3 regions of the Pandoraea sp. SD6-2 genome follow, and region 1 is predicted to be linked to each of the others. Evidence: predicted binding sites of a transcription regulator. Region 1 holds the regulator's gene; each other region holds the start of a gene.

The links. The regulator LexA, encoded in region 1, represses DNA repair genes until DNA is damaged. The targets are predictions, from matches to a motif close to ACTGTATNNNNATACAGT.
Region 2: the regulator LexA is predicted to act here: its motif matches at 2,136-2,153, upstream of C266_RS19710 (ATP-dependent helicase).
Region 3: the regulator LexA is predicted to act here: its motif matches at 2,162-2,179, upstream of C266_RS07575 (DUF2471 family protein).

Annotation. Positions count from the first base shown of each region.
Region 1 is NZ_KB944423.1:135,238-145,133, reverse strand. It holds gene C266_RS00670 (efflux transporter outer membrane subunit) at 1-1,081, opposite strand, end outside; gene C266_RS00665 (MarR family winged helix-turn-helix transcriptional regulator) at 1,202-1,711, opposite strand; gene typA (translational GTPase TypA) at 2,009-3,832, shown strand; gene C266_RS00655 (enoyl-CoA hydratase/isomerase family protein) at 4,041-5,183, shown strand; gene C266_RS00650 (hypothetical protein) at 5,194-5,613, opposite strand; gene lexA (transcriptional repressor LexA) at 5,782-6,435, opposite strand; gene C266_RS00640 (sulfate ABC transporter substrate-binding protein) at 6,873-7,904, shown strand; gene cysT (sulfate ABC transporter permease subunit CysT) at 7,929-8,792, shown strand; gene cysW (sulfate ABC transporter permease subunit CysW) at 8,823-9,728, shown strand; partial or broken gene C266_RS00625 (sulfate/molybdate ABC transporter ATP-binding protein) at 9,756-9,896, shown strand, end outside.
Region 2 is NZ_KB944454.1:721,183-731,078, reverse strand. It holds gene C266_RS19720 (voltage-gated chloride channel family protein) at 1-1,096, shown strand, start outside; gene C266_RS19715 (DUF72 domain-containing protein) at 1,093-2,025, opposite strand; gene C266_RS19710 (ATP-dependent helicase) at 2,213-4,297, shown strand; gene C266_RS19705 (DUF4239 domain-containing protein) at 4,565-5,356, shown strand; gene C266_RS19700 (DUF1653 domain-containing protein) at 5,425-5,706, shown strand; gene C266_RS28460 (DUF6726 family protein) at 5,933-6,103, shown strand; gene C266_RS19690 (lipase family protein) at 6,383-7,555, opposite strand; gene C266_RS19685 (HdeD family acid-resistance protein) at 7,721-9,124, opposite strand; gene argG (argininosuccinate synthase) at 9,345-9,896, opposite strand, start outside.
Region 3 is NZ_KB944431.1:12,209-22,104, forward strand. It holds gene C266_RS07570 (exonuclease domain-containing protein) at 1-1,570, opposite strand, end outside; gene C266_RS07575 (DUF2471 family protein) at 1,609-2,133, opposite strand; gene C266_RS07580 (glutathione S-transferase family protein) at 2,280-2,999, shown strand; gene C266_RS07585 (GGDEF domain-containing protein) at 3,048-4,226, opposite strand; gene C266_RS07590 (DUF4019 domain-containing protein) at 4,346-4,897, shown strand; gene C266_RS07595 (GntR family transcriptional regulator) at 4,924-5,652, opposite strand; gene C266_RS07600 (hypothetical protein) at 6,001-6,213, opposite strand; gene C266_RS07605 (DUF4148 domain-containing protein) at 6,427-6,735, shown strand; gene C266_RS07610 (alpha/beta fold hydrolase) at 7,000-7,995, shown strand; gene C266_RS07615 (GNAT family N-acetyltransferase) at 8,023-8,574, opposite strand; gene C266_RS07620 (helix-turn-helix domain-containing protein) at 8,574-9,164, opposite strand; gene C266_RS07625 (GNAT family N-acetyltransferase) at 9,254-9,757, shown strand.

The DNA.
Region 1 (9,896 bases):
AAATCACGGGGCCGGCCTGAATGCTCTGGCTGCTCGGATCGATCAGCTTGCCCAGCCCGAAGGTGGAGAAGCCGAACGCGGCGTTGAGGTTCACGTCCGGATAGAAACGTGCCTTCGCGACGTCCACGCCCTTGAGCTGCGCTTCCACCCCCCAGCGTGCCGAGACGATGTCGGGGCGACGGCCGAGCAGTGCGAGCGGCAGGTTGTCGGGTAGAGCGGGCGTAGGCAACTGGGCCAGTTTGGGCGGTGCAATTTCCAGACCGCGATCCGGCCCCTTGCCGAGCAACACGCCGAGTTGATGGCGCGTAAGCAGGATCTGGCCGTCGAGTTGGGCGATTTGCGTCTGAATGTCGGCGGTGTTGCTGTCAGCCTGCTTCTGCTCGACCTGCGTATCGAGACCAGCACGAACGCGATCTGCTGTGAGCTTGCCGAGGTTCTGGCGTTGTTTGCTCACGCGATCGAGAACGTCGTGCAGTGCGTATTGCTGCGCGAGCTGGTTGTACGAGCGCGCGACGGCCGTGGCCAGCGCGAGCCGCACTTCCTGATCTTCGGCTTCTTCGGCCCGCTCGGCCGACGTGGCTTGCGCACGTGCCGAACGGTTCTTGCCCCACAGATCGAGTTCCCACGACAACGAAGCGGTCAGATCGCCCTGCGTGAACCATGCACCGCCGAAGCCTGCCGGGTAGATCGTGTTTTCGGTGAATTTCGAGCGGTTGATGTCGCCCGAGAAGCCGACCGACGGCAGCAACGCTGCGGCGGCCCCTTCGGTCTGCGCTTGCGCTGCCTTCAACCGGGCGGCCGCCATGGCCAGATCGGGGTTGCCCGCGAGGGCTTCGTCGATCAGAGAGACGAGTTGCGGATCGCCAAAGCGCTGCGCCCAGTCGGTACCCGGCCATTGGCCACCCTCGGAGGGTAGGCTGCGCTGAGTTTGATACTGATCGGGCGTGCTGATCTGCTTGTCGCTGTGGATGCCGGCGAAATTCGCACAACCCGCGAAGCCCAGTGTGACAGCCGCGAGACAGAGGGCGGAAATCGCTGAGCGGGCCCGCAGATGCGGGAGGAACGGTGAGGCCGCTTTCATCGCAAAACCTTTACGAGTGAAGTCTTGTACTGACGATAATCGGGAATTGGGCATTGACGAGGGCGTGAAATAGTGGACTCGTCATGTTTTTTGGGAGGCAAATCGGAACGGCTTTCACCGTCACCCCGACTCGCCGTTGGCGATGACTCGCCGCAACAGGCTTTTCAGAAAACCCACTTCCTCCACGGAAAAACCTTGCAACAGATGGTCGGCGGCGCGCACGAAAATGTCGGGCATCCGATCGGCCATTGCGTATCCGGCCTCGGTCGCACTCAGGTTCACCGTGCGGCGATCCATCTTGCTGCGCTCACGCATCAGCAGTCCGTGTGCTTCAAGCCGGTCGAGCAGGCGGGTGACCGCGCTCGCGTCTATACAGTAGTCACGCGCCAGATCGGCCGCCGTCTTACTCTTGCCTGTGGCGACCTTGTAAAGCATGGTCGCCTGCGTGCTCGTCAGGCCGTACTGCGACGTTTCCTTCGTCAACTCGGCCAGAATCAACTGACGCACCCGGGCAACGAGATACCCGAGGGAATCGTCGATGTCATAGGCGTTGCGGGGAGGGTCGCTCTGGGGCGCGCCCGGCTGCGGCGTCGGCGCGGTAGCGGAGGGGGTGACGGGCGGTTCGGCCATTTTCGTGTTGCTGCAATAGTTGACTAGTCACGATTATAGCGTCCGCTTAATAAATTTCAAGGCCATGCAATAGTTGACTAGGCAATTATTTTGCTGGAGGGGTCGATGCTTTGTGTTGGATTGGTGCGTGGCGACAAGAATTAGCGGGAGAAGATGGGGGAGCGTGGGGAAGCGGTTCATGACGACGGCGCCTGAAAGTCGTCCGCCGTTGTTGCATTGCAGAAAGGCCATGACGCGAGACATGCGCAAGTGGTAGAATCGCGGATTCTCCAAAGGCTTTTTTCGAGCACCTCTTTCATGACCCGCGCTCTCCGTAATATCGCCATCATCGCGCACGTCGACCACGGCAAAACCACGCTCGTCGACCAGTTGCTGCGCCAGTCGGGCACTTTCCGCGAAAACCAGCAAGTCGCTGAACGCGTGATGGACTCGAACGACATCGAAAAAGAGCGCGGCATCACGATCCTCGCCAAAAACTGCGCCGTCGAATACGAAGGCACGCACATCAACATCGTCGATACCCCGGGACACGCGGACTTCGGCGGTGAAGTGGAACGCGTGCTTTCGATGGTCGACAGCGTGCTGTTGCTCGTCGACGCCGTTGAAGGCCCGATGCCGCAAACGCGCTTTGTGACCCGCAAGGCACTTGCCCTCGGTCTGAAGCCGATCGTCGTGGTCAACAAGATCGACCGTCCGGGCGCACGTCCGGACTGGGTGATCAACCAGACGTTCGATCTGATGGACAAGCTCGGCGCAACCGACGAGCAGCTCGACTTCCCGATCGTCTACGCGTCGGCGCTGAACGGTTTCGCCAGCCTCGACTCCGATGTGCGCGAAGGCACCATGCGCCCGCTGTTCGAGGCGATTCTCGAGCACGTGCCGGTCCGCGAAGCGGATGTCGACGGTCCGCTGCAACTGCAGATCAGCTCGCTCGACTACTCGACGTTCGTTGGCCGTATCGGTGTCGGCCGTATCACGCGTGGCCGCATCAAGCCGGGCCAGCAAGTGGTGATGCGCTTCGGCCCGGAGGGCGAAGTGCTCAAGCGCAAGATCAATCAGGTGCTGACGTTCCGGGGCCTGGAGCGCGTGATGTCGCCGGAAGGTGCGGAAGCGGGCGACATCGTGCTGATCAACGGCATTGAAGACGTGGGTATCGGCGCAACGATTTGCGACGTCGACACGCCGGAAGCCCTGCCGTTGCTGACGGTGGACGAGCCGACGCTGACCATGAACTTCTGCGTCAACACGTCGCCGCTGGCCGGCCGTGAAGGCAAGTTCGTGACGAGCCGTCAGATCCGCGATCGTCTGCACAAGGAACTGAATCACAACGTGGCGCTGCGCGTGAAAGACACGGCGGAAGACTCCGTCTTCGAAGTGTCGGGCCGTGGCGAGCTGCACCTGACGATTCTCATCGAGAACATGCGTCGCGAAGGCTATGAACTGGCCGTGTCGCGTCCGCGCGTGGTGCTCAAGGAAATCGACGGCGTGAAGCACGAGCCGTACGAAATGCTGACCATCGACCTGGAAGACGAGCACCAGGGCGCGGTCATGGAAGAAATCGGCCGCCGCAAGGGCGAAATGCTGGACATGGTGTCGGATGGTCGTGGCCGTACGCGCCTCGAGTACCGCATTCCGGCTCGCGGCCTGATCGGTTTCCAGGGCGAGTTCCTGTCGATGACCCGTGGTACGGGCCTGATGAGCCACATTTTCGACGCTTACGCACCGCTTAAGGATGGTACGTTGGGTGAGCGCCGCAACGGCGTGCTGATCTCGCAAGACGACGGTGCCGCCGTGGCCTACGCGCTGTGGAAGCTGCAAGATCGCGGCCGTATGTTCGTGTCGCCGGGCGACGCGCTGTACGAAGGCATGATCATCGGTATCCATAGCCGTGACAACGACCTCGTGGTCAACCCGATCAAGGGCAAGCAACTCACGAACGTGCGGGCGTCGGGTACCGACGAAGCCGTGCGTCTGGTGCCGCCGATCGCGATGAGCCTCGAATACGCTGTCGAGTTCATCGATGACGACGAACTGGTCGAAGTCACGCCGCAGACGATTCGACTGCGCAAGCGCTACCTCGTGGAACACGAGCGTAAGCGCGCATCGCGTGAGCAGAAGTAACGCCGGCGATGGCGTCACAGCGTAGCGGATGAACGTCTGCTGCGCCTCGATGCCAGTCTGTTGGAAAGAAAGCCGGTGCTTCGCACCGGCTTTTTTCGTTGTGGTTTTCGACATGCGGCGCGCGGTGCCTGCATGCTGTCGAAAGCCCCCGAGAGGTCGCGTCGCGCGCGCGACCGTTCCGTTGATATTGCTGAAGCACTCGCCAGACATGACCGAATTTGTTCGAACCGAAATCCGCGGCCGCATCGGCTTCATTACCCTGACCCGCCCAAAGGCGCTCAACGCGCTCTCGCACGACATGATTCGCGCGATGGCGTCGGCACTCGGCGCATGGCGTGACGATTCCAGGGTGCTGGGCGTTGTTTTGCAAGGCGAAGGCGAGAAGGGCTTATGTGCGGGCGGCGACATTCGATATTTCCACGAGGCCGTGAGCGCAGGGCGCACCGACATCATGGATTTCTTCACGGACGAGTACACGCTGAATTACACGATCGCCACGTACCCGAAGCCCTATATTGCACTGATGGACGGCGTGGTGATGGGCGGCGGCATGGGGATTTCGCAGGGCGCAGCGTTGCGAATCGTCACTGAGGCAACGCGCATGGCGATGCCGGAGACAGCCATCGGTCTGTTCCCGGACGTTGGCGGCGGGAGCTTCCTTGCTAACCTCGCGGGGCATCTCGGCGAGTACCTTGGCGCGACCGGTATTGTGTTTGGTGCGGTCGACGCCTGTGAAATCGGTCTGGCCGACGCGGTTGTTCCGCGGGCCTCATTGCCGGCGCTGTGCGAATTGCTGGCAAACGGCGAGTGGCAAGATGGCGACGCCGTACTCAACGCGGCACGCATGTTCGCCCGTGAAGCGCTGCCGCCGGCCGGTCTGGCGCCAGGTAAGCTCGCGCCGCTGCGCGATGTGATCGACAGTCACTTCAGGCTGCCGGACATGCCGGCCATTCTGAGGGCGCTCAAGCGCGAAGCGCGCTGTGAATATTCGGGCTGGGCAGAGGAGACGGAACACCTTCTGCGCAGCAAGCGCTCGCCGTTGATGGTTTGCGTCACGTTGGAGCAGGTGCGTCGTGCGCGCAAGCTGTCGCTGGCTGATGAACTTCGTGAGGAATGGCTGATGATGCGCAGCGTCTTCAATCTCGACGGCCGTACCGGCGCGGAGAGTGTCGAAGGCATTCGCGCATTGGTTGTCGACAAGGACCACGCGCCGCGTTGGCAGCATGCCGACATTGAGTCGGTGAAACCGGCAGACGTCGCGCGCTTCTTCGACGGGGATCGCCTCGGCGCCGACAATCCGCTACGCCAACTCGGCAAGTCAGGGCCCGTCGAGCGACGCAGTTGCGGGTGAGTCTGGGCGCTTATACCGCAGCGAGGCAGAACTGCTCGCCGACCGCCTGATCGAGTTTGCGGCAGATGTCGGCGATGCTGCCCACCATCACGATGTGCGATACGTCGCGATATACACGGACTTCGTGATCCGCTGGTGTCACTTGCGCATCGCGATGTTGAAGTTCGCGCACGTTGCGCGATGCCTTGATGGCCTTTCCGGACGGACATGCGCGGCGCGTTGCCGACGCCACGGCGGCCGCGAGTGTGCGGGGCAGGACGGTGCTGCGTGCGCGTGCGGGCACCGTGTAGGAGCGGGCAATGGCGGGGGCGGAAGCGAACGGGCCAGACAGGGCCGAGAGTCCGTACACGGCTGACAGCCGAGCTTGCGAAGTGGCTCGCACGCGCGATTGACCGAAAGACGTACGCAGCAAACCAAAGAGTCGAGCCATGATGCGATCCTTTTTCCAATGTGGGTCTGAGGGACGCGTCCTGCCGCGTATTTCGCAAATTGCGGGCGCAGCAGGGCACGGGCGCCGGACCCAGCCCGGCGCAATCGGAAATGCAAATCTTCAGGGAGTGGGGCGCTGCGCTACAACGCGCAGTCCCCGGAGTCGCGCTTAGAGATCGTTGTTGCGGATCAGGCCGACCGCAATGCCCTCGAGCGCAAAGTCGCCGCTACCTTCATTGACGTTGATGTTTTCGAAATCCGGGTTCTCGGCGATCAGCTCGACGCCGCCCGGCACGCGGTGAAAGCGTTTGACGGTTACGTCGTCGCCAAGGCGTGCCACGACGATCTGGCCCTCGCGCGCATCGGCAGCCTTCTGTACGGCCAGCAGATCGCCATCGAGAATGCCTGCATCGCGCATCGACATCCCGCGCACCTTCAGCAAGTAGTCGGGCTGGCGCGCGAACATGTTCGGGTCGCACTGGAAGTTGCGCTCAATGTGTTCCTGCGCAAGGATCGGGCTGCCCGCAGCCACGCGTCCGACGAGGGGCAGCGACAACTGCATCAGGCCCATGTGCGGCAACGTGAACTGGTGTACACCACCCGCTTCGTCCAGACGCTTGAGGCGGATGCCACGCGATTGGCCCGCAGCCAATTCGATCACTCCTTTGCGCGCTAGCGCCCGCAGGTGCTCCTCCGCGGCATTGGCGGAAGAGAAGCCGAGTTCGGCGGCGATTTCAGCGCGTGTCGGCGGAAAACCGGTGCGCTCGATCGCTTGTCGGACCAGTTCGTAGACCTGCTGTTGACGGGCGGTAAGTTTGATCATGGCATCACTGTATGGAAGCACAGGTGGCTGTATTTTTGTACAGTGTTTGTAAAAACGCAAGGGAAAACTTCATGTAGTGCGTGAAGTTTCCGCCACATCTCCCCGACTTCGCGCCGCACGTCGCCAGTGCCATGGGCCGCTGGGCATCGGAAGCGCCGCGCAGTAGATTGACGTGCGCCGCTGCAACGGGGCCGCCAGACGCTATCGGTCATCACCGCCTGTCACTTATGCGAACCCCTGAGGAGACAAGGGAGCGAGCGCGCTGAAGGCCGCTGCGGCTGAGCCGATATACGGTTGGGTAACCAAAGTCTTCCTTCAGCATCATTTCGCCAATCCTTATTCCGGCATAAACAAACGAAAAAATATTATTTTTAATTATTTAGCGCCCCTCATAGACTGGCCTCCTACACACGAGAAGCAAACAAGGAGTGCAAGTCATGAGCAAAGCAGCACGGGGATGGAAAGCTAAGAAGCTGGTGGTGGCACTGGGCGGCCTGGCACTGGCCGCCGGCATGACGATTCAGGCGCAGGCCGCGAGCCTTTCGTTGCTCAATGTCTCGTATGACCCGACGCGTGAGCTGTACGCCGACTACAACAAGGCTTTCGAAGCCCATTACAAGCAGACCACCGGCGACACGGTGACGGTGAAGGCCTCGCACGGCGGCTCGGGCAAGCAGGCCCGTACCGTGCTCGATGGCGCGCCTGCCGACGTCGTCACGCTCGGCATCTCTGCCGACATCGACGAACTGGCTCAGGCCGGCCTCGTGAACAAGGATTGGCAAAAGCGTCTGCCTGACAACGCTACGCCGTACACCTCGACGATCGTGTTGCTGGTGCGCAAGGGCAATCCGAAGGGGATCAAGGACTGGGGCGATCTCGTCAAGCCGGGCATCAGCGTCGTGACGCCGAACCCGAAGACGTCGGCGGGCGCTCGCTGGAACTACCTTGCCGCATGGCTCTACGCGCTCAAGCAACCGGGCGGCAATGAGCAAAAGGCGCAGGATTTCGTCAAAGCGCTCTACAAGAACGTGGGCGTGCTCGACTCGGGCGCTCGTGGTGCCACCACGACCTTCGTGGAGCGTGGTATCGGCGACGTGCTGATCGCGTGGGAAAACGAAGCGCTGCTCTCGGTGAAGGATCTCGGTCCGGACAAGTTCGACATCGTGGTGCCGTCGTCGTCGATTCTGACGGAGCCGCCGGTGGCCGTGGTCGACAAGAACGTCGACAAGCATGGCACCCGCAAGGCTGCCGAAGCCTATCTGCAATGGCTGTATTCGCCGCAAGGTCAGGAAATCGCCGCGAAGCACTTCTATCGTCCGCGCTCGCCGGAGATCGCGAAGAAATACGCGTCGCAATATCCGAAGCTCAAGCTCTACACTGTCGACGCCGATCTGGGCGGCTGGACGAAGACGCAGGCCAAGCACTTTGCGGACGGCGGCATCTTCGACCAGATCTATACCAAGAAGTAACGCTACGACGAAAGGGACCCTCGCATGAGTACCGCACTGTTTCCCCTCTGGCGCAAGCCGAGTGCCTTGCCGGGCTTTGGCCTGACGATGGGCTACACCGTCGCATACCTGAGCCTTGTGGTGCTGGTGCCGTTGCTGATGGTCTTCATCAAGGCAAGCTCGCTCGACTGGACGAGCTTCGTCACCGCTGTGAGTTCGCCGCGCGTGCTGGCGTCGTACCGCCTCACGTTCGGCATCTCGCTGGCGGCCGCCATCCTCAATGCCGTATTCGGTTTCATTCTGGCGTGGGTGCTGGTGCGTTACACCTTCCCAGGCCGGCGATTCGTCGATGCGCTGATCGACCTGCCATTCGCCTTGCCCACGTCCGTGGCGGGCATCGTGCTGGCGGCGATCTACGCGCCGAACGGCTGGATCGGACGCTGGTTCGAACCGCTCGGCATCAAGATCGCCTTTACGCCGCTGGGCATTTTCGTGGCGCTGACGTTCATCGGACTGCCGTTTGTGGTGCGCACGCTCCAGCCGGTGCTCGAAGAGTTCGAGCGTGAGCAGGAAGAGGCGGCGGCGTGCTTGGGCGCCACACGCTGGCAGACGCTGCGTCACGTGATTCTTCCGGCCGTGCTGCCTGCGCTGCTGACTGGCTTCGCGCTGGCCTTCGCGCGCGCCGTGGGCGAGTACGGCTCGGTCATCTTCATCGCCGGCAACATCCCGATGGTCTCGGAGATCACGTCGCTGCTGATCGTGACCAAGCTCGAACAGTTCGACTATGCGGGCGCTGCGGCACTGGCCGTGGTGATGCTGGTGATCTCGTTCGTGTTGCTGCTGCTTATCAATATCCTGCAATGGTGGCTGCAACGCCGTCATTCGGGCCGGCGCGCCAGCGGCGTGTGATTCAGGAAAACGAGAGAGAACGTTTCGACCATGTCAGATTCACTCGCACTGTCACGCACCTTGCCGCATGCGGCCAAGGCGCGTAACGCCGATCCGACCGACGAGCCCGCGCTGGTCAAGGCCGTGCTGATTGGCGTCGCGCTGCTGTTCTTCGCCTTGTTTCTGGTGTTGCCGCTCGCGTCGGTATTCGTTACCGCCCTGGGCAAGGGATTCGCTGCTTACTGGGACGGCCTGACGAACGACGACGCGCTCTCGGCCATTCGCCTCACGGTGCTGATCGCCGTCATCGCCGTGCCGCTCAATCTGGTGTTCGGTGTGGCGGCGTCGTGGGCGATTGCGCGCTTCGACTTCAAGGGCAAGAGCGTGCTGACCACGCTCATCGATTTGCCGTTTTCGGTTTCGCCGGTGATCGCCGGGATGACGTTCTTGCTGATCTTCGGCCGTCAAGGGCCGATTTGGGACTTTCTCGACGCCCACAACCTGAAGATCGTGTTCGCGCTGCCCGGACTGGTGCTCGCGACGGTGTTCGTCACGTTCCCGTTCGTGGCGCGCGAATTGATCCCGCTCATGCAGGCACAGGGCAGTGAGGAAGAGGAAGCCGCTCGTGTGCTCGGCGCCACCGGCTGGCAGGTGTTTATGCGCGTGACGCTGCCGAAGATCAAATGGGGGCTGCTGTATGGCGTGATTCTGTGTAATGCCCGCGCCATGGGCGAGTTCGGTGCGGTGTCGGTCGTCTCCGGCCATATTCGCGGCGAGACGAACACGCTGCCGCTGCATGTGGAAATTGAATACAACGACTACCACACGGTGGGGGCATTTGCGGCAGCGTCGATTCTCGCGTTGCTCGCGCTCGCCACGCTGGCCCTGAAGCTGTGGGCCGAACGCAAGCTGGCGCAGGACAAGGCCGCGCGTCGCGAAGATGCCGTGGCGGCCTGAGCGGACATCGCATCGAGGAACAAGACAATGAGTATCCAGGTACAACAGGTTTCGAAGCGGTTCGGCAATTTCGCGGCGCTCGACGAAGTAAGTCTCGAATTCCCCACGGGCGAGCTGGTCGCGCTGCTCGGGCCGTCCGGCTGCGGCAAGACCACATTGCTGCGCATC
Region 2 (9,896 bases), on a different contig from region 1:
TCTGCTGATCGACGAGATTCACGATCCGCAACGCGTCGTGCCGTTACGCATGGCGCCGCTCGTGCTCGTTAGCACCGTCGTCACGCATCTGTTTGGCGGGTCCGCCGGGCGGGAAGGCACCGCCGTGCAGATGGGCGGCGCCCTGGCCGATCAACTCACCCACGTCTTCCGGCTGTCCGGCGAACAGCGTCGTGTGCTGCTGATGTCGGGTATCGCGGCAGGGTTCGCATCGGTGTTCGGCACGCCGCTCGCGGGGGCTGTCTTCGGTCTGGAAGTGCTCGCCATCGGGCGCTTGCGTTATGACGCCCTGTTGCCGTGTCTCGTTGCGGCGCTGGTTGGCGACGCCGTCACGCGTGCCTGGGGAGTGCATCACACCGCGTACATGATCGCACCTGGCTTATTTACCGCGTCGATGTCGCTCTCGGGCGCGTTCAGTGCCGCCGTCGCCGGGGTGCTTTGCGGCCTGACCGGCATGGCCTTCGCGCAGGCGACGCACGCGACGTCTGCCTTCATGAAACGGCGCATCGCCTATGCCCCGCTGCGGCCCGTAGCCGGGGGCGTGCTGGTTGCGGCCGCTGCCACGGCGTTGGGCACGCCGCAGTACCTCGGTCTCGGTATTCCGACCATCGTCGACGCGTTTCATACCACGCTGCCCTGGTACGACTTCCTCGGCAAGGCGCTCTTCACGGTGGTCACACTGGGCTCGGGGTTCAAGGGCGGGGAGGTGACGCCGTTGTTCTACATCGGCGCGACGCTGGGCAACGCACTCTCGCATGTGTTAACGTTGCCCGCAGCCGTGCTCGCGGGCATCGGCTTTGTCGCGGTATTCGCCGGGGCTGCCAACACGCCCATTGCGTCGACGTTGATGGCCATCGAGATCTTCGGCCCGCAGATCGGAGGCTATGCTGCGATCGCGTGCGTGCTGGCGTATCTGTGTTCCGGGCATACGGGGATCTATCGTGCACAGCGCGTCGGGCACGGCAAGCATGGCGCCGTGCCGGAAGGCATGCGGCTTGCCGACCTGCCGGCATGGCGCAAGTCGCTCGGGGCCGGTCGCCGTGCTGCGGAAGACGCGCAGGACACGCGCCGCCGCTAAACGGTGCCGCGCGCCAGATCCCTCAGCGTTCGCTGAAATGCCGCCGCGTTTTTCATGCCCTGATCCTCGTGATTCGTGTTGAAGAGGACATGTGTGTCGTCGGCCAGCGCCGCAATGCGTTGGACGCGAGCCGAAATGTCGATCAATTCGCTCGCGCTGTATTCGTAGACGAATCGCCCGGACGAGGCGACAACGCCCTGCCGGTTCCACGCGTCCGCATTCCGGCCATGCAAACGCACGACACACAGATCGTCGCGCGTCGTCGCCCATACGGCGGGCACCGTATTGTCGAATCCCCCCGGACTGTCGACGATGGTGTGCGCCGCGCCCGTCTCGCGCAACATGGCCAGCGTGGCGGCTTCGCGCGATGGCGTGTCGAACCAGCTGCGGTGCCGGAATTCGATGGCGTGCCGCTCGCCCTCCAGCCGCCGTGCCGTCTCGAAGACGAGCGCCCGGCCTGCCTTGTCGTTGCGCACGCGCGGCGAGAACTGGAAGTGAATCGCCGTCAGTTGTCCGCTCTGACGCAGCGGCTCGACGGCTTCGAGATAGCGTCGCCAGAGTTCGTCGCGCAGTTCGGTGGGGATGTCGTGCGGCGTGACGTCGCCTGCAAGCCCTGGTCTCGCCCCACCGCTCGCGCCAAGTGCGTCGGCGATGTCGGGGGGCAAGGCCGCGAGGGGTGTCGTATGGCCGGTGAACGCGCGAAACGCCTTGATGTGGAAGCGAAACGAGGGCGGCGTACGTTGCGTCCATCGCCATGCCACGGCGGCATCGGGCAAACGGTAATAGCTGCTGTCGACTTCCACCAGATCGAACTTCGACGCGTAGTGACGCAACCGTGCCTCGGGCGTAGCAACGCCCGGCGGGTAGAACCGTCCGCAAGCAATGAGTGTCGGATCGGTCCATGACGAGGTGCCGGTGCGAATCGTCATGAGGCAGGTCGGTGGGGCTTCAATAGGGCGCTGGCGGGGAGGCAGCCGCGAATTGTCTCGAATTGTCTCGAATTCGAAAGGGACTCGATGGGCATTGGCGACGCCGTTATAATGTACAAATATACAGTACTCTTTGAGCGTAACCCCGGGCAATCGTCCGCATTCCCGTGGTTTTCCCAGATCTCGCATGTCAGAACAGCCGACTGCCGCCGCCCGCAATCCGTGGGCCGAACTCAACGAACGCCAGCGCGAGGCCGTCGACCACGGTGTGGGTGACGGTGGCGAGCCCGGCGGCCCGTTGCTCGTCATTGCCGGGGCGGGTTCGGGCAAAACCAGCACCCTTGCCCATCGCGTGGCCAACCTGATCGTGCGCGGGGCGGATCCCAATCGCATCTTGCTGCTCACGTTTTCGCGCCGCGCGGCGGGCGAAATGGAGCGGCGTGTGGGGGCCGTGCTTCAGAAGGTGTTGGGGCTGGCGTCGTCGCAACCGCCGTCGCTGCCGTGGGCCGGAACGTTTCACGCCATCGGCGCGCGCCTGCTGCGTGACTTTGCTTCGCGCATCGGTCTGTCGGAAGCGTTCACTATTCACGACCGCAGCGATGCCGAGGATCTGCTTGGCATCGCGCGTCACGAACTCGGTTTTTCCAACACGCAGTCGCGCTTTCCGCTCAAGGGCACCTGCCTGTCGATCTATTCGCGGGTGGTGAACAGTCAGGCACCGCTCGCGGAGGTACTCGCGAAGCATTTCCCGTGGTGCGCGCAATGGGAGGCGCAGCTCAAAACGCTCTTTGGCGCCTATGTCGACGCGAAGCAGGCACAGCACGTTCTCGACTACGACGACTTGCTGCTGTACTGGGCTGAAACGATGGGTGCACCGGAACTCGCACGCGAGTTGGGCGAGCGCTTCGATCATGTCCTCGTCGACGAGTATCAGGATACCAACCGCTTGCAGGCGCAGATTCTGCTCGCGATGAAGCCCGATGGGCGCGGCCTGACCGTTGTCGGGGACGATGCGCAGTCCATCTATGCTTTTCGCGCGGCCACGATCCGCAATATCCTCGATTTCCCGGCACAGTTCGCCGAGCCCGCGCATGTGGTCACGCTCGAGCGTAACTATCGGTCGACACAACCGATTCTGGATGCATCCAATGCCGTGATCGCCGAGTCGAGCGAGCGCTATGCGAAGGCGCTGTGGACCGATCGCCACTCGACGCATTTGCCGCAGCTCGTCAACGTGAGCGACGAATCGGGGCAGGCGCGCTGGGTCGCCGATCAGGTGCTGGCGCAGCGCGAGACCGGCACGCCATTGAAGCAGCAGGCGGTGTTGTTTCGTACCGGCAGCCATAGCGCCGCGCTGGAGTTGGAGCTGACACGCCGCAACATCCCATTCGTGAAGTTCGGGGGGCTGAAGTTTCTTGAGGCGGCGCATGTGAAGGACATGCTGTCGATCCTGCGCTGGGCGCACAACCCGGCCAGCCGCCTGTCGGGGTTTCGGGTGGCGCAACTCATCCCGGGCATCGGTCCGGTGAGCGCGACACGTCTGCTCGACGCCATGGCGCAATCGGCCACACCCGCTCAGGTGCTCGCGGACTTCAAACCGCCGTCGGCGGCAGCCGCCGATTGGCAGGCGTTCGTGGAAGTCTTCATGGCGTTGCACGACACACGTGTTGCCTGGCCCGCCGATGTCGATCTCGCGTTGCGCTGGTATGCGCCGATGCTCACGCAACGCTTCGACGATGCCGCCGTGCGTCAGGCCGATCTCGAACAGCTCGCCCGCATTGCGGGCACGTACGGCTCTCGCGAGACATTCCTGACCGAATTGACGCTCGACCCCCCGGACGCGACGAGCGCGCAGTCCGGCGTGCCGTTGCTCGATGAGGACTACCTGATTCTGTCGACCATCCACAGTGCGAAGGGGCAGGAGTGGCACTCGGTCTATGTGCTCAACGTGATCGACGGATGCATTCCGTCCGACATGAGTACGGGTGACGACGCGGACATCGAGGAAGAGCGGCGGCTGTTGTATGTGGCGATGACGCGGGCGAAAGCATCGCTGCAACTGGTGGTGCCGCAGCGGTTTTACGTGCATCAGCAAACCGGTCTGGGAGATCGTCACGTGTATGGCACGCGCAGCCGCTTCGTCTCCGACAAGATGCTGCCGCTGTACGAAATGTTGCCGAAGCCGCGCGAAGGCGATGTGCCGCGTGGGCCGGTGGGCGACGTGACCGTCCACATCGATGTCGCAAGGAAGCTCCGCAGTGCGTGGTCCTGACATCGTTCTACGCCAGATGCGGTTACGCCGAGGTCGCGATGTATCCCGGCGAGGAATGGGGTAGCGGCTTCACGACCGTGTTTGCCGGCCAAGGCCCTCTGAGCCGCGAAAACGCTCGCCACGTTTTTCGTTGTCAGATACGGAAATTTTCCGAAGTTGCCCTCTTTTGCGCATCAGGTATAGTCGCCGCATCGGCGGCGGGGCGTTGCGCATCGCCGCCATGCCGTTTCCATAGAAACTTCAAAAGACGCATGCGAGGGGATGCAAATGCAATGGCTGGTTGACCAATTGACGTTGCTGCCGACGGGAGTGTTGCTTGTCTGTATGGCGCTCGGCACGGCGGTGGTTGCCGTCGTCGTCGCCTGGCTTGCGCGTATCTGGTTGTTCGATCGGCTGGCCGACCCGTCCGAAGTGCGCGGCACGGTGGCCGACGTGGTCCATGGCAGCCTGCTGGCGTTCATCGTCTTCGTGCTTGCTCATGTGTTGACCGACGTGCGTGGCAACCTTGGCCGCGCCGACGATCAGGCGTTGCACGAGGCGTCAGTGGTGAGGCGTCTGGATCGGGAACTCAAGGCGGTAGGAGATGCCGATGCGCAGGCCGCGCGCGTGCTGCTGCGCAGTTACGTGAAGTCTGCGGTCACCGACGAATGGGCGACGTTGGGCGCGGCCGATCCCGACCTGTCGCCGGTGACGGAGCAAGCGCTGACGGCGTTCGTCGGTGTCACGCGCCGAGTGATCGCGAAGCACGAAGACAGCGCCAGTTCGATCCGCACGCTGCTCGACCGGCTGGAGGAGTCGCGGCAGGGACGCTTCGAGAACTCGACGAAGACAGTACCCGGCGTGTTCTGGTGGGTCATTTCGCTCTTCATGCTGGCGGGAATGGCGATGAATGGGCGGTATCCCGGCTCGTGGAAAGGAAATTTCATCATTGCGATCCATATGGGTGCCATCGGGATGGTGGTTGCCCTGATCATCAATCTGGATGAGCCGTTCCGTGGTGTGTCGGCCATCTCGCCTGCGCCACTGGCGAAATCGGTGGGTATCGCGGTGACCCGCTGACGTGGGCGTTTCGCGAGCGTTTCTTGTCCCGGATTGGTTCCGGTTGTCGTAAGCAGGAGAGGAGAACGATGTATTCGAATATGCCAGCGCCGTCGGCGGAATCGACACCGGAAATCGAGGCGTTCCGCCCAGGTGTCTACCGTCACTACAAAGGCAATTGCTACCTCGCGCTGGGCATCGCCCGCGCCGACGAGACCAATGAACCGGTAGTCGTCTATACGCGACTCTATCCACGTGAAGGGTTGCCCATGAGCACCCGCCTGCTGCGCATTTGGAACGAGCCGGTGATGACCCAGAGCGGGCCGGTGCCGCGCTTCACGTACATCGGCCACACCACCCCCGCCGCGTGAGCCATCGTGTTTGCGCGCCTGCGCGCTCGGTATCGGCGCCGCCCGAACTGCACGATTCACCTCACCTCGCCATTTTCAGGATCTCGCTCCCGTGACCTCACTCCTCCCGATGCGCCATCAGGCCATTGCCGCTTCCCGCGCGTACCCCGTAGCGGCCGACGAGCACGATCCCCGCATCGCCGAGACGAATGACGCGACATCGGCGTCGAAGCCCGCACCGCGCAACCTGCGCCGTTGGTGGGCCTTGTTCGCGATTCTTCCGTTTGTGACTTCGGTGTCGGGGTGTGGATTGATGGCCGCGCCATGCCGGGTGACGTCAGCGGGGCTGAAGATCATTCCGGGCGTCGGGGGCGTGCTGGCCGCGCCGACGGACGCTTGCGCAGCGGCCATCGACTGATCGTCCCGCGTGACAAGCGGCCGGACGGCAGCCAGTTTCCGGACGTAGAAAAAAAGAAAGCCCGCAAGCTGCGGGCTAAATCCATATCAGGAGGAGACATGGAGGAGACGAGTTCAGTATAGGACGACGTGCTGCAACGCACCATATGTATTTTTACGTAAGTCCCCACATGTTGCGTACTTGCAACGACAAATAAATCTCATGAAATCAATGATTTATTTCCATTGCAACGTATGTCCCGGTCTGTCCGGTTTCTTGAATTTCGATTTCTTCCTCTAGTTATTGTGCGTGCGCACGTCTTTTCGTCGACATTTGCTCGAGGATGAACGGCACCGAATCGCGCAGGGACGGATTGAGCGTCGCGTCGTGGTCGAGTCCATCGTATAGGTACACGCGCGTCGTGGTGCCCGCTTTGGCGACGTCGTGCGCAAATGCTTGCTGCATGATGACCGGCACGTCGATGTCTTTGCTGCCAATACCGATGAACACCGGGTGCTTGATGTGAAGTGTCGGGTAGCGCAGCGACGGCGTTTGGTGGTTCAGCAGCGTCTGGATCATCGGCTGAAGGCTGTTGCCGGCGTTCAGGCCTGCGGCGGTGGAATGACTGGTCAACTCGTCAATGCAAAGCGTGCGGGCCTCGTCGAGCACAGGTAGCGCCTGCGGTGAGAAGTACCGCGCTGCCTGCAACGTCGGATCACGGTCGGCCGCCGACAGGAACAGGTACATCGCGTAGGGAATCTTCGGGTCCGGCGCGCCCGGATCGGGTTGACCCGCGAACAGCATGGCGGCGGACGTCTGGGCATTGAAGTACGGCGTGCCCGTGAGCACCGTCGCGATCACTTTGACGTCCGGCGCGTACAACGGTTGATAGCCTGCCGCCGAGAACGCCGCATGCGCCCCCTGCGACTGCCCGACGATGACCACGCGATTCTGCAACGGGAACACGCTGCGTGCGGCGAGCAGACTGTCGAGCACGCTATAGGCTTCCGCGCGCGCATTCAGGTAGTGATGCAGCCCTTGCGAGCCGAGGCCCGCGTAGTCGGGCGCCACAATCGCGAAGCCGAGCGAGAGCCAGGTGCCAAGGTACTGAATGTCGCGTTGGCTGCGCACGTTGAGCGACGGCGCACACGCGCTGGCGATACCCACGGTGCCATGCGCCCACACCACCACGGGCCAGCCGCCGCGCGGTGCCGGCCCCTTGGGCAGGAAGACTGCGCCCGTGTCCTCGCGGGCCTCGATGCCGCCAACGCCGTCGATGGAACTGTAACGAATGCGGAATTGTTCGCCGGCTTCGGGTAAGCCATGGTCCGCTTCGAGTGGCTGCCGGTCGACGATGGCACCGTGAGGAATGGTGGCGGGAGCGGCGTCGGGCGTGATCGCGTGGGCGGCGCGGCCGATGACCAGACTGGCGAACAGGGCGGCGCTCGCGAAGCGCCAAAGGCGGTTGAACATGTTGAGCTGTCCTCGTCTTGGGTTGTGCTTCTGAAGCTCTCACGGGCGGCGAATATGCGTTGTCCGCATGTCGGCAGCCATTGCCCTGGCCAGTACAGGTGACGTTACACCGTCCCCTGCCGAATGTCTCGACGGATCCCGTCTCAACCTGGCCTCAACCCGTCGTCAGCCGTGCGACGCCTGATTGCCCTGCGTTTGCGCGACGGCGGCTTGCTCTGCGGCCTCACGCCACGCGCGACGCGACCGGCGCATGCGACGCAGCGCGAGCGACGACATCGTGATCCAGCCGAACGGACGCGGATCGACGAGCATGCTCACCGCGCGGGCGTAATCGAGCACCAGACCCGGCGTCCAGGCCATGGTCTTGGCTCGCTTGCGCAGTTGGGCCGCGACCCATAGTTCTGGCGTGAGCCACAAGCGTACGAATGTCCACCAGCCGGCGTCCGCACCGTCCTGCAGTCGCCCGACCCGGCCTTCGATGGCGGCTTCGAGTGCCTTGGCGACGCTGCTCGAGCAGTTGCGGTGCGTGAGGTTATACGTGGCGTTCTGTTGGTACGTCTGCCAAAAGGCGCTCAGTTGCCGGGGGCTGTAGTTGCGAATGCGGACTTTGACCGTCGACGGACACCAAGCCTTCGATTCCGTCGCGTAGTCCGGCTGGAACACGCCCGGCACATCGTTTTCGCGCGTGGCGCGCAGCAATTGCCCGAACTGGTCCGGCGAGCGGTCGATTTCCTTGGCCGGGTAAAGACTCACGTATATACCCTCATGGCTTTCCAGCGCCGCGTGACCCGTCGAGATCACGCCGTTCTTGTCGACGGCGGCGATGTAGCGATCGATTACCGGGTGGCGGCGTGCCGGCGCCTTGGCCGAGCCCGAGGGTGTCCAGACATGGACGGTCAACGCCGGCTCGGAATCGGCCGGTGGGCCTTCCCAGCGCGGTGCACGCGGACGCTCTTCCCACAAGTGCCGCTTGTCCTCCGGGCTGCCGAGAATCTGCTCGACGCGGAAGTCGCGGCGCATGCGTCGCGCTCGCATCGCGAGCACCAACACGTTCCAGCCGGTGAACGCGAGTCCCAGCCCGATCGCATACGGCAGCGTGCCTTTGTAATGCGTCGGATACGGTTGGTAGAAGAAGATCGCGACGGCGATCTCAAGCAACCCACCCGCCATGGCCCACGCCCAGCGCGGATAGCGCACGACATACGCGGCCACGCATTGCAGCAGGCCGTCGGCGAGGAACAGGGTGCCGAACAGCATCGACAGCCAGAAGTTGCCGGATCGTTGGTCGAAGAACAGCACGAGCAACGCGGCCACCGTGAACGCGCCTCCTTTGAGCCCGCGCACGATGCGCTGGCCACCTACGCCAATGGTAACGATGGCGAGCGTTGCCAACCCTTCGAGCAGGAGCAGCCAGGCGAACACCTTGAGCGGGAAGTGCACCACACCGTCGAGTGCGTCGAAGATGAGCGCCAGCCCGAAGGCGAAGAAGATCGCACCGATCCAGATCAGTGCGCGCGCCCGGCGGCGCAGGTAATCAACGCCAAGCAACAGCAGTATCAGACGTACCAACGTTAGGTCTCCATCGCATGCGTCCACCCCGCCGATCACGGGGAAAGCGCGCGCCCCGAATGCGGGAGGAATTGGGAGTTAGCTTATTTGACGCTATCTTAGCGCGTGAACCGTGACAGGCCAAAAAACAAAGGCGGCGCGCTCCTTTCGGGGCGCGCCGCCTGTTGTGACAGACAACACAGACGCAGCGCCCCGTGGGGCGATGCGTTAGCCGGCTGACTTACTCCTTTTTGCCTTCGAGCTGCGGCAGGGCGTCGTCGCTCGATGCGGTGAGCAGACCGGCCTTGGCGTAGGTCATCAGCTTCTCGCGCGTGTCGACGATGTCGAGCGTGCGCATCGTGAGTTGACCGATGCGGTCGAGCGGCGTGAAGACCGAGTCGCCCTTTTCCATCGTCAGGCGCTCGGGCTTGTAGGTAAGGTTCGGCGAGGTCGTGTTGAGCAGCGAGTAATCGTTGCCGCGACGCAGTTCGATGGTCACTTCGCCGGTCACGGCGCGCGCCACCCAGCGTTGCGCCGTCTCGCGCAGCATGATGGCTTGCGGGTCGAACCAGCGGCCCTGGTATAGCAACCGGCCCAGACGGCGGCCGTTCTCGCGGTACTGCTCGATGGTGTCTTCGTTGTGAATGCCGGTCACGAGCCGCTCGTAAGCGATGAACAGCAGCGCGAGGCCCGGGGCTTCGTAGATGCCGCGGCTCTTCGCTTCGATGATGCGGTTCTCGATCTGATCGCTCATGCCCAGACCGTGACGGCCGCCGATGCGGTTGGCTTCTTC
Region 3 (9,896 bases), on a different contig from region 1:
CCGGACGGCTCAGTGGCAGAACGACCAGCGGCGCATGCTGGCGGCGTGCGGGTATCGGCACCGGCGCTTCGTCCGGCGACTGCGCTGTGGCGGTGTCGAGCGCGGCCGGATCGGTGCCTTGCCGGGAGGCGGCGAGACGCCGGCCCAGCAGACGATAGATGTCGGGATCGAAGCCCGTCACGGCGGGCATGCTGTCAACCAGAGCGTCCAATGCCTCACGCGACGCCACGCTGCCGAGATACTGCCAACGATCGATGACGTGGTATTCGACTTCGGTGGCGCGATTCCCTGCGCCATGCTCTTCAATGGCGATGGGGCCGTCGTAGGGCCAGGTGTCGAGTTGCAGCGTCGTGAGGGCTTCGCGAACCCGCTCGGTATGCACGGCGAGCGGCACGTCGCCGACGCACACGCCGTCACATCGTTTGACCTGATACCCGAAACATGGGCGCCCGGCCGCCATGTTCTCCAGCCCGAGTTGCGCGCAGCACAGACGATGTTCGTCGGCCAGCGCCCGCAGCGCACTCTGCGCGCTGACACGCGAGGAGAAGGTGCCATACAACGACTCGGCACTGGCGAAGTCGACTGCCTTTGCGCTCACGAGCTGCGGCGTATCGCTGGGCGCTGTGAGTTGCCAACTGTAGAGGTTCGACGCACGACGCAACAGACGGTTATGCACCGGCTGCAGTTGCTTAACCAATTGCGACTCAAGCAGCAATGCGCCAAGTTCCCCCAACGTTTGGCGTGCCTCCACGCGCCGGATTTCCTGCGAGATGCGCAGGTCCTTCGCGACTTGGTGATCGCTGGAAAAATGCGACCGCACGCGTGAGCGGATATCGACACTCTTGCCGACGTAAAGCAGTGTGTCGCCTTCGCCGTAGAAGAGATAAACGCCGGGACTGTCTGGCAGTGCGTCGATCGCTTCGTCCGGCAACTGCGGCGGTTGGCTCGATCGTTTGGTCACACGCTGCACCGCTTGTCCGATCAGATCGGGCGCGTAAATCGTGTGGAGTTTCTGCCAGAACTGCCAGAGCAGATCGGCGTCGGCGAGCGCGCGGTGGCGGCCCAGCGGAGAGAGGCCGAAGCGGGCAATCAGTGCATCGAGCCCGTGACGGGCCGCCGAGGGGAAGAGCAGACGCGACAGACGCACCGTGCAAAGCACGTCAGCCTGAAAGCCGATGCCGGCACGCCGGAACTCGTTCTTGAGAAAACCGTAGTCGAAGCGCGCATTGTGGGCGACGAACAGTTTGCCGTGCAGACGTTCCGCCAGCCCTTGGGCCAGCGTTTCGAACGACGGCTGGCCGCGCACCATCTCGTTGGTGATCCCCGTCAACTGCTGGATGAATGGCGGAATCGGTTCGGCCGGGTCGAGCAGCGTGCTCCACTGTTCAACGCCGTGCGGGCCGACTTCGACCACGCCGATCTCCGTGATGCGGTCTTCGAGCGCGTTGCCGCCGGTCGTCTCCAGATCGACGAAGACCATCGGCGCAGGCAGGGAGCGGGCGAGTACATCCGGGTCCGTGACCTCGGGGATGGCTTGCGCGTTGGCGTCCTCGACGGCGAATTCAGGCACTTCGTGAACCTCGTTGATCTTTGAATTTCCGGTGGCTGTCAGGCCGCACACGCCGGACCGTTCGAACCATGGGGCCGTGCTGCGATGGGCCGTGCCGATGGCTGCGCCGCGAACGATGCGGCATCGTCCAGGCCGTCATCGGCGAACGCGGCGGCGATGGCACGGAACACGGCGGGGGCCGGCGCATCCGGCCAGTGCAGATCGACGGGCGCATCGAGCGGCGGCAGTGCGCCGTCGCGGCGCAAGGCCTCGTCGCCGGGCAGGCGCAGCAGTCGCGCCAGAACCCACGGCTCATGGCGCGCGTGCAGCCCGATATCGGCCTCCGCTTCATCGGCAATGGCCACGAGCGTGCGCCAGTCCAGCGCCAGTGCCGGTGCGGTTTCGCTCAATTTGCCAGGGGCGTTCGACCTGCCCGAGCGTTCCGCCGCGAGAGCGGCGGGCGGCGACACTTCCGTGATGCTCTGGCCCTGTTGCGCATAACGCGCGGCGATTTCGCGCACGATACCGGCAAGGTCCCGCTCGGCGGCGCTCAGTGCCAGTTGATCCCAGTCGATGGTTTCCATATGACATTCCTCGATTGAGGAACATAATACTGTATAAAATCACAGTGCGCGAGTGAGGTAACCCTGTCCGATTACCGGGGTCGCCGTCATCGTCGCATGTAATACTCTGCGCCATTCCATTCCTATTGCGCAGGAGCCTGCCCTCGATGTTGACCCTGTACACCTTCGGCCCGGCATTCGGGCTGCCGGACGCCAGCCCGTTCGTGGTCAAAGCGGAAATGCTGCTCAAGCTCGCCGGGCTGCCGTATCAGACGAATCGCGGCGGCTTTCGGCGGGCACCTAAGGGAAAGCTGCCCTATATCGATGACAACGGCGAGATCGTGGCGGACTCGACGCTGATCCGGCTGCACATCGAACGCAAGTACGGGTTCGATTTCGACGCGGGTCTCACGCCTGAGCAACGAGGTGCCGCGTGGATGTTCGAGAAGGCGCTGGAGGATCACTTCTATTGGCACGTGGTGCAGGCGCGCTGGTGCGACGACGAGAACTTCGCCAAAGGTCCCGCGTCGTTCTTCAAGGCGATTCCCTGGCCGGTGCGTCCCCTCGCGCAGGCGTTCATCCGTCGCAAGGTCAGAAACACGTTGCACGGGCAGGGGACGGGGCGTTATACGCAGCAGGAGCAAGCCCAACTGCTCAAGCGCGGCACGCAGGCCGCGGCCCAATTGCTGGGCGACAAACCGTACTTTTTCGGGCCGGCGCCATGCGGTGCCGATGCAACGGCCTTCGGATTCATCGCAAGCGCCATGTCGCCGGACTTCCGGATGACATTGCGCGACGAGATCGAGAACCATCCGAATCTGAGCGCGTACGTGGCGCGCATGCGCCATGAGTTCTTCGGCGATGCAGGCGACGGCTCGCGCGCTTGAGCGGCGGCGGATGCGATGCGGCGATGCGGTGAGGCAGGCCGCGCCGACTCAGCCCGCCTCGGGCGCCGTCTCGTCGCTGGAGAGAACGTCGGAGAGCACGAGGTTGCGTCCGGAGATCTTCGCGGCATACAGGGCGCGGTCGGCCCGCATGCACAGCGCTTCGAGGCTTTCATGTGCGTGCCACGTCGCCACGCCGCCACTCAACGTGTAATGACACACGCCGAACGGGCCGGCCACCAGATGACGGCTCGCCTGTGTGCGCAGCCGCTCGGCAATGCGGATGGCGCCAGGCGTGTCCGTGCCCGGCAGCAACACCGCGAATTCCTCTCCGCCCAATCGCCCGAAGATGTCGCCCTCGCGCAGGACGTCACGCACGAGCTTCACGAATTCGCGCAGCACCGTGTCGCCGCCGGCGTGGCCGTGCGTGTCGTTGATCTGCTTGAAGTGATCGAGATCGATGACCACGATCGACAGCGGCAGACTGCGCGCCAGGGCGCGTGCCATTTCCTGACGCGCCAGCAGGTCGAAATGCTTGCGTGAGAGCGCGCCGGTCAGATAGTCGCGGTTGGCGGCCTCTTCGGCGGTCGCGAGCATGGCATCGTGAATCATCATGACCGCGCCCATCGTCATGGCGGGCATGACGATTGAGCCGATCGTGAGCATCGCGGCGTTGAATGCCGTCGGTGCGAACAGTTCCGGACCGGGGGCCGGCGTCAGGCCGAAGACCGCGCCGCGCACGGCATGTCCGATGGCGAACACCGTTGCAAGGCCCGCCGTCAGCCAATAGTTATAGGGATGGCGGCGCGGCGGGATGTGCCGTGCAATGAGCTGGGCGATGGCCAGCAGCATCGTCGTGTGATAGGCGGAGACGAAGATCACGCGCATTTGCGGATTGTCCGTGCCGTAGAACCAGAACAGGATCGCGGTGGCGAGAACACCCAGTGACGCGCCCAGCACGCGCCAATGCGTCGGCTGACCGAGAAAACGGGCACACCCGGCGTAGTAAGACAGCAGACCGCCGGCGAGGGCGATATTAGCAACGGGAATCGACAGGAAGTCGGGCACGACGCCGCGCAGGGCGAACAGCGGCAGGGCGATAAGTACCGCCACGTTGGCGAGGCACCATTCACGTATGCCTGCCACGCGCGAACGTAGAAGGGAACCCACGATCAGCAACATCATGAAGCTGAGCAGGGAGGTGATCGCGAGCAAAGACGTCGTCAACATGGCGATGACCAACGGGGGGGAACGAGCATGTGTTGTGCATTGTAATGTACGCGGCTGCGCGCGTTACACGCCAGTAGAATGAGCGGGTTAGTCTTTTTCGTTTCAAGGAGTTTGCGTCAATGTTGACGACCCAGTCTTTCGCGCCGCATCGTGCCCGCCGTTTCCGTCTGTTGCACATCCTGGCGTTGACCGCGAGTGTGGCCGGCAGCCTGAGTGCCCTGCCGGTGCAGGCGCAGCAGGAGCCAATGGAGCGCCGCAGGGCACAGCCGCCGCTTTTCTCGGTTCCTGCAAGCGGTGCGACCGCACCGGCGGCCGATATCAACCGCGACGTGCGCCCGGCGCTTGAAGCCGCCAACCTCTGGCTTGGACTCACGGATCTTAATCGTGGGCTGCAAAGCTGGGAGCAGGCCGCGCCGGCGTTCCAACGCGCCATCTCGGCCGAGGACTGGGCGCAAAGTCTGAGCACAGCGCGTTCGCCGCTGGGGAAGGTGAAGTCGCGCAAGACGAAGGACGCCGTATTTACGCGCACCATTCCGGGGCAGCCGGAAGGCGAGTATGTGGTGATTCAGTACGACACGGTCTTTGAGCGCAAGGCCGACGCCCATGAAATGGTGACGATGGTCTTGGGCATCGATAGCCGCTGGCGGGTAGCCGGCTATCTGGTGCGCTGAGGCGGCGAGTGCCCGCAGGCGCTTCTTCAGCGCGGCAGGGCGGGCTCGACGATGTCCATCGTCGTCTCGACATGGGCTCGCGCGATCTGCGCTGCCCGTTCGTCGTCATGGGCTCGCAGGGCGGCGAGCAATTCACGGTGCTGGGCGTTGGTGGCGCTCAGTTGTTCGTCGGAGAACATGACGGGGATGCGCAACGCCCAGTAATAGAACTGCGTCCGATCGTGAAACTGCGCCAGCACGATGTTATCGGCTGCCTTCACGATCAGATCGTGAAATTCCGTGTTCAGGCGATTGAGGGCCAGACGCGGTAAATGACCACCCGGCTCCATCTGATCGATGAGCGCGGCCAGGGCGTCGCAGGCTTCGGGCGTGATTTTGCGCGCGGCGAGTCGCGCCGTTTCGGCCTCGATGGCCGCACGACTCTCGAAGATCGCGTGCACTTGCAGGTGGTCGACCCCCTGAACTTCCCAGCCACGATTGCGGGCGATGAAGCCCTCGCCTTGCAAGATGAGCAAGGCCTCACGCACGGGGGTACGTCCAACGCCAAGCCGCTGAATCAGATCGTCTTCGATGAGGCGCTGCCCCGGCCTGAGTTCCGAGGTAAGAATCATGCTGCGGATCCGGGTCCGCACTTCTCCAGTAATCAGGTTGCTGGGCGCTTTCATCTGATGCATGTCTTCCATTGAGCGGCGCGCGCGCCGTGTACTTCGGCGAGATGCCGCAGCCGTGCCTGGCATCTCGGGCACGGGCCGCATTCAGCGGGCACCCCCACGCCGCAGCGGATTTTACCGAGTTTCTTTCCGCGCCTTCAAAACCATTCTGGGAGCGTCAATGTTGTGGCACTCATGCGTGGGATGCATCAATGACATCAGATTTCGCGCAATTCTTTCGGCTTCCGAAGCGAGTGCTTGCTTATACGTACGTTTGAAGTGCGTGAAAAAAGTACCATAACGCCCACCGCAGCGGCGTTCGCGCTTACTCACATGTCATGCGGGCACTCGAGGCCTTAGCGTTGCGGGTACCGAAACATGCGTCGTGGAAAGCTTGGGAGAGTTAATGAAGATATGAAGCAGTGGACCTTAATAACCACTTCAATGAAATGGTTATTGGCCGGCGTCGAGTTTCTTTTCGACACACCAGATGTCGCGTTCGCCGGTGAGCCTGAGTCGCCAGCGCTTGGCCGGTAGCTGCGCACCCGCGACCGTTCGGTACGGCGCAACATCTAGTATCAGCGAGCCGTCGGCGAAAGACTGATATTGCCCGACGCTGCCCGCCCCATCGCTGAATTCCAGAACCACATCATCTGTCGAGGCCATCGGCCCGTCGTGTGCCGTCAATCGTGCGCCGGGATGGAGATGGGTGTGATGCACGTGAAATCGCATTCGCCCCCCCTTCACGTCCAATTATTTCTAAATAAGAAATTATTGATTATAAATATTCGTGTTTATTGTCAAATTGCGCATCAATAGACTGTAACTGTCGACGATGAGTTAAGCATCGCCCCCCTTCAATAAGACAGGAGAAAGACCATGAAGCGCACTCTTATTACCTCTGCCCTGATTTCAGCCATGCTGGCCGTGTCGGCCGGTTCGGCCTTTGCCAGCGATGCTTTCGATGGCCCGTCGGAATTCTCGTGGGTGCCCCAAACCAGCGCGCTCACCCGCGCCCAGGTGCGTGAGGACTTGATCCAGGCGCAGAAGGCAGGTCTCGTGGTTCAACACGATACCGTCTATCCGAAGGCGACGCCCAGCGCACAACCGGCAGCGCCGGCAGCATCGGTGGTGGCTGGCTCGGTCGGCGGCCTGCAACGTGCCGGCACGACCTACTTCGGTAACTAAGTCTCACACGGCACGCGCGGCAGCCCCGGATATTCAGGGTGCCGCAGCGCCCCGGGCGGGCTTTTTGCGTGGCGTTCGCGTATGCGGGCCGCGTGGCACAATCCCATTCTGCTTTGTGCCACTTCGCGTGCTACGGCGCGCCTCTCTTTCATGACGTCATCGCTTAGCCAACGCATGCACCGCGTGTCGCATCGAGCCGCTGCGACGCTGCACGCAGGTGCTCTGGCCCGTCTCACCTGCCTCGTGTTTCTGAGCGCTGCCCTGATGGTCGCGCCTGTGCGCGCCGCCGACACAGTATCGGAAACCGCCCAGAGCAACGCCGGTCCGGCCTATGGCCCCGAGTTGCAGGGCTTCGACTATCCATATCCGGTCAATCGATTCGACTTCACCTCGCAGCGTTTGCCGCTGCATATGGCGTATCTCGACGTGAAACCTGCGCAGGCCAACGGGCGAACCGTTGTGCTGTTGCACGGCAAGAACTTTTGCGCCGCCACGTGGCAAGAGACCATCGATACCCTGGCCGGGGCGGGCTATCGTGTGATCGCCCCGGATCAGATCGGATTCTGCAAGTCGAGCAAACCGGCGCAATATCAGTACAGCTTCCAGCAACTCGCGAACAATACGCATGCGCTACTGGCTTCGCTCGGTATCAAGACGGCGACCATCGTGGGACACTCGACGGGCGGGATGCTGGCCGCGCGCTATGCGCTGATGTATCCCGGCGAGACGCAACAACTCGTGCTCGTCAATCCGATCGGTCTTGAAGACTGGAAGGCGTTGGGCGTGCCGTCGAAGACCGTGGACGAGTGGTACGACCGTGAGCTGCGCACGACTGCGGCGGGCATTCGCCGTTATGAGCAGGCGACGTACTACGCCGGTCAATGGAGCGATCGTTACGAGCCGTGGGTGCAGATGCTGGCCGGGATGTATCGAGGCCAGGGCAAACGCATCGTTGCGTGGAACTCGGCGCTGCTCTACGACATGATCTACATGCAGCCGGTGGTGTACGAGTTGGGACAGATTCGCGTGCCGACGCTGCTGCTCATCGGTGACAAAGACACCACGGCCATCGGCAAGGACTTTTCGCCACCGGAAGTGCAGGCGCGTCTCGGGCACTACCCCGTGCTCGCCAGGGCGACACAGGCGGCAATTCCCGGCGCTACGCTCGTGGCGTTCCCCGAACTGGGCCACGCGCCGCAGATGCAGGACCCCACGACGTTCCACAAAGCGTTGCTAAGCGGTCTGACGGCGCTGCATTAATAGATCGCAGGCCGTTCCGGCGACGCGTCAGAGGTGCTTGTAATAGAACGTTGTGGCACAGAACGCGCCGTCGGGCATGAGTGCGAATTTCGGCACGTCGCCCGCGCGTTGCCAGCCGCTACGCTGGTAAAGCCGTTCGGCGTCGCCGCCCGTCACGGTGTCGAGCACCAGCACGTCACGGCCTTCATCGCGTGCGACATCGTCGATGGCTGCCATCAACTGCTGTGCCACCCCCTGACGCCGTGCGGCGCGATGGACGAGCATCTTTGCGACATCTGCGCGATGCGGCTGGTTCTCGGGCAGGTCGAGAATCAGTTGCACCGTGCCGACGATCTCGCCATCGCCCGCCGCGCCGGGGGGGCAACGGCGAGCAACGAGTAACGCGCGTTCGCCACGCGCCACGCCGTCGGCCACCTTGCGCCAGAACGCTGCGGCGCGCTCGCGCGTGAGCGGCAGCATGAAGCTCACCGACGCGCCGCCTTCCACGCAATCGATCAGCACGTCGGCGAGTGCGTCGATGGCCGCAAGCGCTTGCGTGCCGTCAAGTCGTTGCAGGGCAATGGACGACGAAGCAGACATCACGATGTTCTCCTTGCCGCGACAAACGGCAGCGTCACGAGTCCGACGAGATAACGTGCGGTCACTGACGCAGGGTTATGAAAACCGATCGGTTGATCGAGCCGCATTGCGAGACAATCGCCCGTATCGAGCCGCCACGTGGCGGTGCCCAGGGTGATTTCGATGGTGCCGTCGATCACCCAGATTTGTTGCCAGACTTCGTTGTCTCGCGTGCCGGTGTCATAGGCGACCCGCTCCCCGGCCGGGAACTGCACCTCGACGAATTGCAGTGGTGAAGGTTGTGCCGGCGAAAGATTGCGTCTTACGTAGCCCGAGTCGGGGTCCGTCCACACTGGCTGGTCGGCGCGGCGAGCCAGAGGTGAAGGCGGTGCGTCGTCCCGCGCGTGCCCGTCGAACAACGAGGCGAGCGTGACATCGAGCGCGGTGGCAAGCTTGTCGAGCACGTTGGCCGTCGGGCTGGTCTGCGCGCGCTCGATGAGCGAGATGCTCGAGCGGCTCACCCCGCTGCGCTCTGCGAGTGTGTCGAGGGAATAGCCCCGCTCGCTGCGCAGATCGCGCACACGGCGGGCGATGCGTTCGTTGATATCCATGCTATCCATTTTACTGGAAATATATTTCTAGTAAAATGGATGGCATTGTTCATGCCGCCATTCACGGCTTTTGCTTGCGGAACCCCCAAATGACCTCCTCGCTCATTGTTCGCGACGCCGCCGACGCCGATCTCATCGCCATTCGCGACATCTACAACGACGCCGTCGAGTACACGACCGCCATCTGGAACGAGGGGCTGGTCGACGTCGACAATCGACGCGAGTGGTTGGCGGCGCGTGTGGCGCGAGGGTTTCCCGTGATCGTGGCCGAGTGCGGCGGCAAGGTTGCGGGGTACGCGTCGTTCGGTGACTGGCGCGCCTTCGATGGCTATCGCCATACCGTCGAGCATTCGATTTATGTGGACAAGCACTCGCGCGGCGGCGGCATTGGCGAAACGCTGATGCGCGAACTCATCGAACGCGCGCGCGCGCTCGGCATTCACGTGATGATCGCGAGCATCGAAGCGCAGAATGCGCCGTCGATTCGTCTGCACGAAAAACTCGGCTTCCGCATGGTCGGCACGTTCAACGAAGTCGGGACGAAATTCGGCCGCTGGCTCGACCTCACGTGCATGGAATTGCGTATCGAATGAACGTGTGAAAACACGCGCCGCACAATAAATCCGATGCCGCTATGTCTCGTGAGATATAGCGGCATTTCTCATCGGGCATAGGCAACATCACGCCGTTCGAATATCGCCCGCGCTTGCTCGCTGCGTAGTGCGCCATGCG